Regions from separate parts of the Tardiphaga sp. OK245 genome, predicted to be linked through region 1. Evidence: predicted binding sites of a transcription regulator. Region 1 holds the regulator's gene; each other region holds the start of a gene.
What was found. Region 1 encodes PhoB, which activates phosphate uptake and scavenging genes when phosphate is short. Its sites were predicted from a motif close to TGTCATNNANCTGTCAT; they were not measured.
Positions count from the first base shown of each region.

Region 1 (3,342 bases):
AGCGCTCGCCATCGGTTCCAATCAGCCACGCGCCTTCACCGCGCTCGAAAGCGACATCCGCACGCGCGAAAACAGGCAGCAAGTGAGCCTGAGAGAGGGGCGAAGACGTTGCGTTGCTGGTCATAACCGATCCGATCGAAAAGACTGCGGCCGCGTCGATGACAACTGTGCGAAATCGAACAACGGACCCTAGAAACGAAACGTGCCGCCCTTCTCGGGCGGCACGTGGGCATTATTCTATGTGTGCTGTGAAGACTGTCAACCGCGCACTGCGGCTTTCGAGTCACACGGAGTCGCAGAAAAAGCCGATTTTGCAGCTTTATTTGCAGAAGCATGTGGACGCGGCATGCCCGACTCTTGCGCGCGAGTCACGGCATATTGTAGCTTTTGCCTCGTCGGATACGACATCTCGTGCGGCGGTAGATCCTTTTGACACATCCAGTGCGGCGTAACAGCCGGACGCGAAATTCGCGCCCGGTGAGCGCTAAAGGATTCTGACCGCAGGGATTTTTGAAGTCTCAACTCGCAGCGCTGCCCGGTCAGGCCGGCGCTCACGAAGGGAAAACGGCGATGACGGTAATGACATGGACCGACGATCGCGTCGAACAGTTGAAGAAACTCTGGGAAGGCGGCCTTTCCGCCAGCCAGATCGCTGCGGAACTCGGTAACGTGACCCGCAACGCCGTGATCGGCAAGGTGCACCGCCTTGGCCTGTCCGGCCGTGCCAAGAGCCCCTCCTCGGCAGCTCCGCGGCAGCGCAAGGCGCGCCCGGCACAGCAGATGGTGCGCGTCGCCCGCCCGATGGCCCGTGGCAACACAGCATTGGCCCATAACTACGAGATCGAGGCCGAGCCCGACCCGATCGCCTATGACAACATCGTGCCGATCAGCCAGCGCCTGTCGCTGGTCGAACTCAACGAAGCCACCTGCCATTGGCCAATCGGCGATCCGTCGAGCGCGGACTTCTACTTCTGCGGTGGCAAGGCCCTGGCCGGCGCCCCCTATTGCGCACATCACTCGCGCATCGCCTATCAGCCGGCCAGCGACCGCCGCCGCGCGGTGCCGAAGCCGACGCGCTGAGCTGGAAAGCATCTAAACCAAATGAAAATGCCCGGCGATGAGCCGGGCATTTTTTGTTTGGGGGCTTCTAACCTCGCCCCGCTTGCGGGGAAGAAGGAAGATACCTACTCCGCCGCCTTGTCGAACCGGTCGTCCAGCGCGTAGCCGGCGCCGCGCACGGTGCGGATCGGATCTGGCTCACCGGCGGGGTTGAGCAGCTTGCGCAGGCGGCCGATATGCACGTCGACGGTGCGCTCGTCGATATAGATGTCGCGGCCCCAGACGCTGTCGAGCAACTGTTCGCGGCTGAACACGCGGCCCGGATGTTCCAGGAAGAACTCCAGCAGGCGATATTCGGTCGGACCGAGATCGATCGGACGGCTTGAGCGCACGACGCGGCGCTTGTCACGGTCAAGTTCGATGTCGCCAAACGCCAAAACGGTAGCGAGACGCTCGGGAGCTGCACGACGCAGCAGGCCCTTCACGCGGGCCAGGAGCTCCGGCACGGAGAACGGCTTGACGATGTAGTCGTCGGCACCAGTGGCGAGACCGCGAACGCGCTCGCTCTCTTCGCCACGCGCCGTCAGCATGATGATCGGCAATGCCTTGGTTTCGGGCCGTGCGCGCAAGCGGCGGCACAGTTCGATGCCGGACAGGCCCGGCAGCATCCAGTCGAGCACCACGAGATCCGGCACCCGCTCCTTCAAGCGGGTGTCGGCATCGTCGCCGCGAGCGACGGTTTCAACATCATAGCCTTCGGCGTCGAGGTTGTAGCGAAGCAGCGTCGTTAGCGCCTCTTCATCTTCCACAACCAGAATGCGTGCATTCACAGCCATCTTGATCAATACCCTCAGTGACGTCCGACAAGTTTTTAAATCATGATCCTTGCGGAAGACTGGCTCCCACTTTTCCGGATCATGCTTCAGACCGTCGGCGTATTCGCGAATGTGGTCATGTCGCCCTTCGGGCGCTTGTCGAGGATTTGCTGGCCCTCGATCATGTAGAACACGGTTTCCGCAATATTGGTGGCATGGTCACCGATCCGCTCGATGTTCTTGGCGCAGAACATCAGGTGGATACAGAACGAAATGTTACGCGGGTCTTCCATCATATAGGTCAGGAGTTCGCGGAACAGCGAGGTGCAGATCGCGTCGATTTCCTCGTCGCCCTTCCACACCGTCATCGCGGCGGGCAGATCATGTGCGGCATAGGCGTCGAGCACGGCCTTGACCTGGGTGGTCACGAGGTCGGTCATGTGCTCGAGGCCGCGGATCAGCTTCAGCGGATGGAAGTCGCTGTCGAGTGCATTGACGCGCTTACCGATATTCTTGGAGAGATCGCCGATGCGTTCCAGATCGGTAGCGACGCGCAGCGCGCCGACGATCTCGCGCAAATCGACAGCCATTGGCTGGCGCTTGGCGATGGTCAGCACGGCGCGCTCTTCGATCGTGCGCTGCAACTGGTCGATCTCGGAGTCAGTGGCGACGACGCGCGCACCGAGCGCGACGTCCCGGCGGATCAGCGCGTCGACGGATTCGACGATCTGCCGTTCCGCGAGGCCACCCATCTCGGCAACGAGACGGGTCAGCTCCTGCAGATCGTCGTCGAAAGCCTTGGTGGTGTGTTCAAAAGCCATCTCAAATTCCTCCCGCGAATATGTCGCGTCAGCCGAAGCGGCCGGTGATGTAATCCTGGGTGCGGCGATCGGTCGGCGACGTGAAGATCTTGTTGGTCTGATCGAACTCGATCAACTCGCCGAGATACATGAAGGCTGTGCTGTCGGAGACGCGGGCAGCCTGCTGCATGTTATGGGTCACGATCGCGATCGTGTACTGATCCTTCAACTCGTCGATCAGCTCCTCGATCTTCGCAGTCGAGATCGGATCCAGCGCCGAGCACGGCTCGTCGAACAGGATCACTTCCGGCCGCACCGCGATGGTGCGCGCGATGCACAGGCGCTGCTGCTGACCACCCGACAGGCTGAGGCCCGACGCGTTGAGCTTGTCCTTGACTTCGTTCCAGAGTGCACCGCCGCGCAGCGCCCTCTCGACGCGGATGTCCATCTCCGACTTGGAGATCTTTTCGTAGAGGCGGATACCGAAGGCGATGTTTTCGTAAATCGTCATCGGGAACGGAGTCGGCTTCTGGAACACCATGCCGACGCGGGCGCGCAGCAGGTTGAGGTCCAGCTTCGGATCCAGAATGTTCTGGTTGTCGAGCATGAGCTGACCTTCGGCGCGCTGGCCGGGATACAGATCATACATGCGGTTGAAGATGCGCAGC
Region 1 is NZ_FNWZ01000002.1:1,135,069-1,138,410, reverse strand. It holds gene BLW80_RS12035 (aspartate aminotransferase family protein) at 1-124, opposite strand, end outside; gene BLW80_RS12030 (GcrA family cell cycle regulator) at 571-1,080, shown strand; gene phoB (phosphate regulon transcriptional regulator PhoB) at 1,185-1,889, opposite strand; gene phoU (phosphate signaling complex protein PhoU) at 1,982-2,695, opposite strand; gene pstB (phosphate ABC transporter ATP-binding protein PstB) at 2,724-3,342, opposite strand, start outside.

Region 2 (3,342 bases), on a different contig from region 1:
GCGCTTGGCATAGGCCTCGAACAATGTGCGTTTGAACGGATCGATCTGATAGCGAATGAAGACAGTGATCGTCATGGCGGCTCCCTCTGCAGATACCTGGATATAGCCGCTTGCTCGACCGCAATACTTTGATTAGCGTCGAAGTATGAAAGCAGGCCCGGACATCGCCATGGTCGCTGCACTTGTTGGCGATCCTGCACGCGCCAATATGCTGACGGCACTCATGACAGGCCGTGCGTTGACTGCGAGCGAGCTCGCCCAGGAAGCCGGGATTACGGCGCCGACCGCGAGCTCACACCTCTCCAAGCTTGAAGCCGGCGGCCTGATCGAGCCGGAAAAACAAGGGCGCCATCGCTATTATCGCCTCACCGGGCCCGATGTCGCCGGTGTGCTGGAAGGTCTGGCCGGCCTGGCAGCCCGCGCGGGCCATCTCCGCGTTCGCACCGGGCCGAAAGAACCCGCATTGCGCCGCGCGCGGATTTGCTACGACCATCTCGCCGGCGATCTCGGCGTGCAGATGTTCGACAGTATGCGGGCACAGAAGCTGATCCGGCAGACCGAGCGGGTCATCGAACTCACGACCCAAGGCAGCCGGTTCGTTGCTGAAGAATTGAGGATCGATCCGGCGACGCTGACTCATCCGCGCCGGCCGGTCTGCAAGGCCTGCCTCGACTGGAGCGAGCGGCGCCATCATCTGGCCGGCACACTCGGCGCCGCCATCATGACCTCATTCACTGCCATGAAATGGGCGGCCAGAGACCCCTCGCCCGGCAGCCGCGTAGTGCATTTCACCCGCAGCGGTGAGAAGCGTTTCGAGGCATTGTTCGGCACCACCGGCGACGCCATCCGGAAAACGTGAAGACGCCGGCTTACCTTCGCCGCAATGCAGCCTGAAACCGCGCCCGACCTTCCTTCCCCCGGAGCCCCCCGATGAACCGCCTGCTGCTCGCTGCACTGATTGCAACCCTGCCGTTCACCTCATCGCGAGCGGCCGAGCCTCCTGCGGCGCGCGAGCCCTACGGCATCGGCCTCGAAGGTTTCCCCTATCCCTACCCCGTCAACATGCTGCCGCTGGTCAATGACGGCGAGCAGCTGCGCATGGCCTATATGGACGTGCCATCGACCAAGCCCAACGGCCGAACCGTGGTGCTATTGCACGGCCGCAATTTTCCATCGAGCTACTGGGCGCCGGTGATCGGCACGTTGAACGAGGCAGGTTACCGCGTCGTGGTCCCCGACCAGATCGGCTTCGGCAAATCATCGAAGCCATCAGGCGATCTGCATTTCGACAACCTTGCCCGCAACACTGTTGCGCTGATGGATCACCTCGGGATCGCGAAATTCGACATCGTCGCGCATTCGCTGGGCGGCATGTTGAGCGTCCGTATCGCGCGCGCTTATCCCGATCGCATCGATCACCTGCTGCTCGCGGCGCCGATCGGACTGGAAGACTATCGGCTCTATGTGCCACCGACGCCGACTGAGAAGATCTTGGAGAACGAAGACAAGCTGACGGCGGAAGGTTACCGCAAACAGCTCGAGGTGAACTATTCGCTGAAGATGCAGCCCGACCAGGTAACGCCCTTCATCGACGCGCGTTTCAACATCAAGGGGTCGCCGGAATATCCGCGCTGGCTGCGCGCCTTCGTCAGTTCGGCGCAGATGATCTATCGCGAACCCGTGGTCCACGAAATTCCGCTGATCGCCCTGCCGACCCTGTTCATCATGGGCGCCGACGATCATAACGCACCGGGCAAGCCGAATGCGCCGGAAGCATTGCGGCCGAAGATGGGGCAGAACGCCGATCTCGCGAAAGCGCTGGCAGCGAAGATGCCGAACGCGAAGGCCGAGGTGCTGCCGGACGCGGGCCATATCGTGTTTCTCGATGCACCGGCGAAATTCAACGAATTGATGCTGGGATTTCTCGCGGCGAAGTAGCAACTGCCGCGCCCTGCTACGCGGATATCCCGAAACATTCATGCTGTATTCAGATCGAATCGGCTTAATCGTGCTGTGCAGCGTTGATCCCCAGCAATTTTCTTGCCCCGTAAGAGTTTCTGCAGCGGGTGATGCGATGCCATCATTATTCTCTGCGCCGCATCGCGGCGCCATCGAGGGAGAACACGAATGAAGACGATCTTTGCTGCGGCTCTGTTCGCCGTCAGCGTCGGAGGCCTTGGTGCCGCCAATGCAATGCCCCTGGCACCGCTCAGCGCAGCCGAGACGGCTGGCGTAATCCAGGTCGCTCAAGGCTGTGGCCCCGGCTATGCCCGTGGTCCCTATGGCGGTTGCCGTCCGATGTTCCGTGGTCCGCCGCCGCGCGGCCCGGGTTACTGCCCTCCCGGCTTCTTCCGCAATCCCTACGGCCGCTGCATCCGCCGCTGGTGATCGCTGCACAATCCTGACGACGAAGACCCCGCCACTGGCGGGGTTTTTTGTTGCCCACGCGGCGGTTACGGCCGTCACACGAAGATGACAGAATGGCACTTCGCTATTCTGGGGATCGTCATGTCGCGCGCTTTGCGTCGTCTCATTCTGGTCGGGCTCTTCGGCCTCTCATCGCTGACGGCCGGCCGCGCCGAAACCATTCCCCTGCCCGAGCCGCAGCTCGGCCCGCGGCCGTTCTATCTCGTCGACAAGATGAAAGACGGCCCGCTGAAGGCAAAGCTGAGCACCTGCACCGGGCCGTTTCGCAAGAGCGATTTCTCCATCGCCCATCGCGGCGCGCCGCTGCAATTTCCCGAGCATACACGGGAGTCCTATCTCGCTGCGGCGCGCATGGGCGCCGGCGTGATCGAATGCGACGTGACCTTTACGAAGGACCGCCAGTTGGTCTGCCGGCATTCGCAATGCGACCTGCATACGACAACGAACATCCTGTCGGTGCCATCGCTTGCAGCGAAGTGCACGCAACCCTTCAGCCCTGCCGATCCCGCCACCGGCAAGAAGGCGTCGGCGAAATGCTGTACCAGCGACATCACGCTGGCGGAGTTCAGGACGCTGACGGCGAAGATGGATGCCGCCAACACCTCTGCCACGACCGTTGCTGATTATCAGAACGGCACGCCGCGCTGGCGCACCGACCTCTATGCCAGCTCGGGCACGCTGATGACCCACGCGGAAAGCATCGCGCTGATCAAGAGCCTCGGCGCCAAATTCACGCCGGAGCTGAAGGCGCCGGAAGTGCCGATGCCGTTCGACGGCGATTACAGCCAGGAGAAATACGCGACCCAGATGCTCGACGAATATCGTGCCGCCGGCATTCCGCCTGGCGACGTATTTGCCCAGAGCTTCGATCTCAACGACATCACGTTCTGGATCCGCACCGCGCCGGAATTCGGC
Region 2 is NZ_FNWZ01000006.1:36,977-40,318, reverse strand. It holds gene BLW80_RS26645 (NIPSNAP family protein) at 1-75, opposite strand, end outside; gene BLW80_RS26640 (ArsR/SmtB family transcription factor) at 146-859, shown strand; gene BLW80_RS26635 (alpha/beta fold hydrolase) at 931-1,938, shown strand; gene BLW80_RS26630 (GCG_CRPN prefix-to-repeats domain-containing protein) at 2,128-2,388, shown strand; gene BLW80_RS26625 (glycerophosphodiester phosphodiesterase family protein) at 2,509-3,342, shown strand, end outside.
Region 2: the regulator PhoB is predicted to act here: its motif matches at 2,462-2,478, upstream of BLW80_RS26625 (glycerophosphodiester phosphodiesterase family protein).

Region 3 (3,342 bases), 540 kb from region 1:
GGACGAGCTCGAATATTACCGCAATGGCGGCATCCTGCATTACGTGCTGCGTCAGCTTGCAGCCTGACGCCCATACGTGGTGTGACGTAGTGCCTCACCGCGAAGTGAGTGGCTAGTGAACAGAAGGCGGCCTATGAAGGGCCGCCTTCTGGCGTTTGAGGGCATGAACGTGTTAGCGACACCAATGTGCGACACCGTCTGTTATGTGTCTCACCTCGAGCGTGGCAAAACCTCATGAAATCCTTTGGCGGCATATCGCAGTGGACCGGCGCGCTCAGCGTGTGCGCCGCCATTGCAGCAAGCGGTAGCGCGCTGGCCCAGCCTAGGGCCGTGGTGGAGCTGTTTACCTCGCAAGGTTGCTCGTCCTGCCCGCCTGCAGACAAGATCATCGGCGACCTCGCCAAAGACCCATCCGTGATCGCATTGAGCATGCCGATCGACTACTGGGACTACCTGGGCTGGAAGGACACGCTGGCCGACTCGCGTTTCAGCGCGCGGCAGAAGGCCTATTCACAGATGCGCGGCGATCGCGACGTCTACACGCCGCAAGTCGTCGTCAACGGCGCCACTCAGGTGATCGGCAGCGATGCCGATCGTATCCAGGGCGCGATCAGCGAAACCAAGAAAGGCACCGTGATGACGGTGCCGGTGTCGATGTCGGTTTCCGGCAAACACGTCAACGTGTCCGTTGCCGCATCGAGCAATGCGCCGGATACGGCGCATGGCGAAGTCTGGATCTGTTCCGTGTCGAAGGCAGTGCCGATCACGGTCGGGCGCGGCGAGAATCGCGGCAAGCAACTGACCTACTACAATGTCGTCCGGAACTGGCTGAAGGTCGGTGACTGGACCGGCAACGCCGCCAACTGGACGCTGCCGCTGGAGAACATCTCCAGGGATGGGGTCGATGCCGCCGTCGTTTATGTGCAAGACGGCACGCGCGACAAGCCCGGCGCGATGCGCGGCGCGGCTTATACGTCGCTACAGTAAGTCTTCAGATTGATAACTTCGGTAGCTGCTGCGCTTACGCGTGGCATGCCCGCACCATTGTGAGCCCTCGGCGAAGACTGGATTGCTTCGTCGCTTCGCCTATCGCAATGACGCTTGATGGTCTCGCAAAAGCATCCACCAAAAAGAAAAGGACCAACTTGCGTTGGCCCAGTGGGGATTAACTTCCTGCGCAGGGTCCGATCCCAACGACCGCGGGGGGCTGGGGGCTGAGGAATCCGAGACCGGAAGAACCGGACCCGACGCAGTATCTTCTTGTCGCAATCCAGAAGGGCGCCCGATGGGCCAAAATTTGGCGGCAATAAGATTCACCTGACGTTCCCGTGACGGGAAATTTCTACCATCGGGCCTGCGGATCGGCCCTTGCAGAGGACCGCGGTCGGCGCGATCATGTCGACGATATGACAGGAGGCGCTGCATGAATGTGATTCCGGGAGATACTGAGCCCACCGAGAATCGCGCGGCGACGGGCTCTGCCGCCGCCGCACCCGTCGTCAGCTTCAATCGCCTTGAGCTCAGTCGCATCCTCAACCTGTACGGCCGTATGGTCTCCGACGGCGAGTGGCGCGATTACGCCATCGACTTTCTGCGCGACCGCGCGGTGTTCTCGGTGTTCCGCCGCTCGTCGGAAGTGCCGCTCTATCGCATAGAGAAAGATCCGCGACTGGCGCGCAAGCAGGGCATGTATAGCGTGATTTCGGCCAGCGGCATGATTCTGCGCCGCGGCCAGGAACTCGACCGCGTGCTCCTGGTGATCGATCGCAAGCTGGCGGTGGTGTAATCGATTCGCAGAGCGTCAGGGCAGCGTGCGGGCGCCGTCGCCAAGTGCGAGCTGCATCGAAACGGTATCAAGCCAGCGATCGAACTTGAACCCGACATCGGTATGCACCCCAACCATCTGAAATCCGGCATTGCGATGAACCGCGATGGAGCCAGCATTCGCGCTGTCACCGATCACGGCGACCATCTGGCGGTAGCCGCGGCTCTCGCATTCGGCGATCAACCGCGCGAGAAGTTTGCCGCCAACGCCTCGCCGTTGGGCTTTCGGATCGAGATAAATCGAATTCTCGACGGTAAAGCGATAGGCCGGTCGCGGGCGATGCGCGCTGGCATAGGCATAGCCGACAACCCGGCCTTCCAGCACAGCCGCGAGATACGGATAGCCCCCGCTCACCATCCCCTCGAAACGCCGCGTCATCTCGGCCAAATCCGGCGGGATCAGTTCGAACGTGGCCGTGCCGAACTGCACCGCCTCGGCATAGATCGCGGTGATCGCGGGCAGATCTGCCGCCGTGGCGGGCCTGATTTCAATATCGGACATGGCGCTGAGACTATTTTTGCTCCACCCAAAAGAAAAGCCCCGGCCTTTCGGCCGGGGCTAAGATCTTCTCTATGCTCTGAGCTTATTCGCGCTGTCCGAGCAGCTGCAGCAGCAGCGTGAACAGGTTGATGAAGTTCAAGTAGAGCGACAGGGCACCGGTGATCGCCGCGCGCTCGGCGATATCACCGCCCTGCGAGGCGTAACCGTAGATGTAGTCGTTCTTCAACCGCTGGGTATCGTAGGCAGTGAGGCCCGCGAAGATCAGCACACCGACGACCGACACGATGAACTGCAGCATCGACGAAGCGACGAAGATGTTCACGACGCTCGCGATGATGATGCCGAACAGGCCCATCAGCAGGAACGAGCCCATGCCCGTCATGTCACGCTTGGTAGTGTAGCCGTAAAGGCTCAGCGCACCGAACGAGGCAGCGGTGATGAAGAACACCCGCACGATCGACGTGTGCGTGTACACCAGGAAGATCGACGACAGCGAGATGCCCATCAGAGCCGCGAAGGCCCAGAACAGCAACTGCGCAGTAGCCGGCTTCAGCCGGTTGATGCCGAACGAGATGGCGAACACCATGACCAGAGGCGCCAGGATGAACACCCACTTCAGCGGGCTCACGAACATCGCATAGCCGAACGGCGTCAGGTAGGAGCTACCGATCCGGGCAGCAGCGCCCGACGGATCGGTCGTGACAGCCGCCATGTACACGCCGAGAGCAGCGAGGCCGGTGATGGCCAGACCGATCGTCATGTAGTTGTAGATGCGCAGCATGTAGGAGCGCAGTCCGGCGTCCACGGCAGCGGCATCGCGCGCGCCGGCCCGGCCGAAGGGGGAAGCATAGTTACGGTCTAGATCCGACATGGTCGAAACCTCGATGTTGTCCGGCTGATCGCAAAGGGTTCGCGTCGCCGGTTCGAATTATATCCCAGATATCTGCGCTTCCTGACACTAAACTCGATTTAATAAAAAATCGATGTCATCTGCGCTCGATGCCTGACCCATAGGG
Region 3 is NZ_FNWZ01000002.1:592,554-595,895, forward strand. It holds gene acnA (aconitate hydratase AcnA) at 1-67, shown strand, start outside; gene BLW80_RS09465 (DUF1223 domain-containing protein) at 235-987, shown strand; gene BLW80_RS09470 (DUF2794 domain-containing protein) at 1,424-1,786, shown strand; gene BLW80_RS09475 (GNAT family N-acetyltransferase) at 1,802-2,326, opposite strand; gene BLW80_RS09480 (Bax inhibitor-1/YccA family protein) at 2,409-3,197, opposite strand.
Region 3: the regulator PhoB is predicted to act here: its motif matches at 1,396-1,412, upstream of BLW80_RS09470 (DUF2794 domain-containing protein).

Region 4 (3,342 bases), on a different contig from region 1:
ATCTCATCTTCGGCGTCGAGATTGAACGTTTCCTGCCGCAGATGGAAGCGCGTGTCGGAGGCGAGCTTCGGCCGCAGCGTCTCGATGGCATCCAGCAGCTTGCGGGCGTTCTCCGCGCCGCGCAGGCCCGGCTCCCAGGACCACGTGGTGCCGTGAAACACTGTGGTGATGCCATTGGCGATGGCCTGCCGATCGCTGTCGATCAAGGCGACATCGACCGGGAAGTCGACGCCGGGGCGCGGCATCAACTGCCGCTCGAAGGCGTCGCCATGCAGGTCGACGATTCCCGGCAGCACCAGCAGATCGGAGGCATCGAGGCCGAGCGCGCCATGGGGCGCATCCGATCCGATGTCCGCAATCACGCCATCCCCAATCTGCAGCGAAGTCTCGGCGATGTCCTGGCCGAGCAAAGTGCGTCCGCCGTCGATGAAAAGTCCAGTCATGTCACTGCCATCCGCCTGGGCGCCTTGACGCCTTTATACTTGCTCAGGAAATCCTCGACCGGGAGCTTGCGGAAATCCGGTAGCGCCTGTCGTAGCATCTCGTGGTCCCAGTTCCACCAGGCGAGGTCCATCAGCCCGTCTTCCACGGCTTCCGAAAATCGTCGCCGCACCGGCCGCGCCGGATTGCCGGCGACGATCGTATAGGGGGCGACGTCCTTGGTCACGATGGCCCCGGCGGCGATCACCGCGCCGGTGCCGATATTGCGGCCGGGCAGCACGATGGCGCCATGGCCGAGCCACACATCGTGGCCGATAGTGCAATGATGTTCGCGTCGCCAGGCAAAGAAGTCGGCGTCGTCGCTTTCGCCGGGGAAGTAGGCACTGGCGCGATAGGTGAAGTGCGCCTGTGTCGCCCGGTGCATCGGGTGATTGCCGGGATTGATCCGGATCATCGCCGCGATCGAGCAGAACTTGCCGATCGTCGTGTAGGTGATCTGGCCGTCATTCACGACATATGAATAGTCGCCCATCGCCACTTCGTTGAGGATCGTGCGCGCGCCGACTTCGGTATAGGCGCCGAGCTCGGTATCGACGAGTTTCGCGGTGGGATCGACCGCTGGCGTGAGCGAGAGTTGTTTTCCGGCCATGTGACGCTCGTGCGACGGAAGAGGAATCGGTGGGTGATATATTAGAGTGAGCGCTGGCGCGCGGGCACCTCTTCGGTCGGTTTCGTGACGGTGTCGTGACATCAGCATGAATTCGGGCGTGTTTTTCCCGCAACGACGATAACCCGTATGCGCAGGGCACATGTCACATCATTGTTAAACGCGGGCGTTACCGGTGGCGATGTCTATTGTCATTGGAGTGCCTCATGCTGGTGGTGGATAAGCTGACGTGCCGTTTCGGCGCCAAGGCAGCCGTCGATAACGCATCGTTCGAGATCAAGCCCGGCGCATTCGTCGGCGTGATCGGTCGTTCCGGTGCCGGCAAGTCGACCATGCTGCGCATGATCAATCGCCTGTGCGAGCCGACCGAAGGCCGTATCGTATTTGATGGCGTGGATGTTACCGCACTCAAGGGCCGCGATCTGCGCAAGTGGCGCGCGCGCTCGGCGATGATCTTCCAGCAGTTCAATCTCGTCGGCCGTCTCGACGTGCTGACCAATGTGCTGATGGGCCGTCTGGCCGAGATGCCGCAGTGGCGCTCGCTGACCCAGATGTGGCCCGAGGACGACCGTGCGCTGGCGATGTCGGCGCTGGAGCAGTTCGACATGGCGCAATACGCCTCGCAACGCGCCGACCAGCTTTCCGGCGGTCAGCAGCAGCGCGTCGCCATTGCCCGCGCCCTCGTGCAGCAGCCCGACATCATACTTGCGGACGAGCCGATCGCATCATTGGATCCGCGCAATACCCGCATCGTCATGGATGCACTGCTGCGGATCAACAAGCACTTCGGCATCACCGTGATGTGCAACCTGCATTCGCTCGATCTGGCGCGGACCTATTGCGATCGCCTGATCGGCATGTCCGCCGGCCGCGTCGTGTTCGATGGCGCGCCGTCCGCGCTCACCGAGCATATCGCCCGTGAACTCTACGATCTCGAAGCCGATGAGGTGATGGGATCGGCGCATATGCCGACGCCTGTCCGCGTTCCCGAATACGGTGTTGCTGCCGTCGCGTGATTGCAGTGCGTTGAAATTATCGCGGTGACGTCATCGTAACGATGGCATCGCCGCGATAGACGCGCCTTCTACCAAGAAAAACGTTTCACCTCAGATCAAAACAGGGACTGTCATGATCAACCGTCGCTCCATTCTGCTCAGCGCTGCGGCGCTGGCTTTCGCCGCCACCTCGGCCTCGGCCCAGGATTACAAGGCCAAGTATCCGGAACTGACCTTCGCCATCATCCCGGCAGAAAACGCCTCGGGCGTCACCGAGCGCTGGGCGCCCTTCGTCGCCTATCTGTCGAAAGAACTCGGCGTGAAGGTCAATTTGCGCATCGCCAATGACTACGCAGCCGTCATCGAAGGCCAGCGCTCCGGCAACATCCACATCGCCAGCTATGGTTCGGCCTCGTTCGCGCGCGCCCGCCTCACCGGCGTCAAGACCGATGCCTTTGCCAACGACATCAACATCGATGGCTCGACGGGCTATTACTCGGTGTTCTTCGTCAAGGCGAACAGCGCTTACAAGACCATCGATAATCTGAAGGGCAAGAACCTCGGTCTGGTCGATCCGAATTCGACCTCCGGCAACAACGTGCCGCGCTTCGAGCTGGACAAGATGGGCATCTCCGATGCCGACACCTATTTCAGCAAGGTCGTGTTCACCGGCAGCCACGAAAATGCGCTGCTGGCGCTGTCGCAGGGCACCGTCGATGTCGCCGCCAACCAGTGGACCAACGACAACGACTCGACGTTGCAGCAGATGCTGACCAAGGGCATGCTGAAGAATGCCGACGGCACGCCGATGAAGAAGGAAGATTTCCGCATCATCCACAAGTCGGCCCCGATCATCAACGGCCCCTATGCCTATAGCTCCGACCTGCCGGAAGAGCTGAAGGTCGCCATCGCCAAGGCCTTCGTCGATGCACCGACCAAGGACAAGGCGGCTTTTGATCGCCTGTCGGACGGCCAGAAGAAGGGCTTCCATGCCGCGACCACCAAGGATTGGGACGCGACCATCGACCTGATCAAGTTCGTCGACGCGCTTCGTAAGAAGAAGGCGTCCTGATCGCCAGATCATTGAAGGGAGCCGGATCAGCAATGGTCCGGCTCCTTTTCTGTGTGGAACGCTGCGGTTTCTTCCCTCGCCCCGCTTGCGGGGAGAGGGTGGCTTCGCGAAGCGAAGACGGGTGAGGGGGAGCCAGCAAGTGAAACACTGGCTCCCCCTCACCCGAA
Region 4 is NZ_FNWZ01000004.1:430,508-433,849, reverse strand. It holds gene BLW80_RS20675 (alpha-D-ribose 1-methylphosphonate 5-triphosphate diphosphatase) at 1-443, opposite strand, end outside; gene BLW80_RS20670 (LbetaH domain-containing protein) at 440-1,090, opposite strand; gene phnC (phosphonate ABC transporter ATP-binding protein) at 1,315-2,124, shown strand; gene phnD (phosphonate ABC transporter substrate-binding protein) at 2,237-3,175, shown strand.
Region 4: the regulator PhoB is predicted to act here: its motif matches at 1,175-1,191, upstream of phnC (phosphonate ABC transporter ATP-binding protein).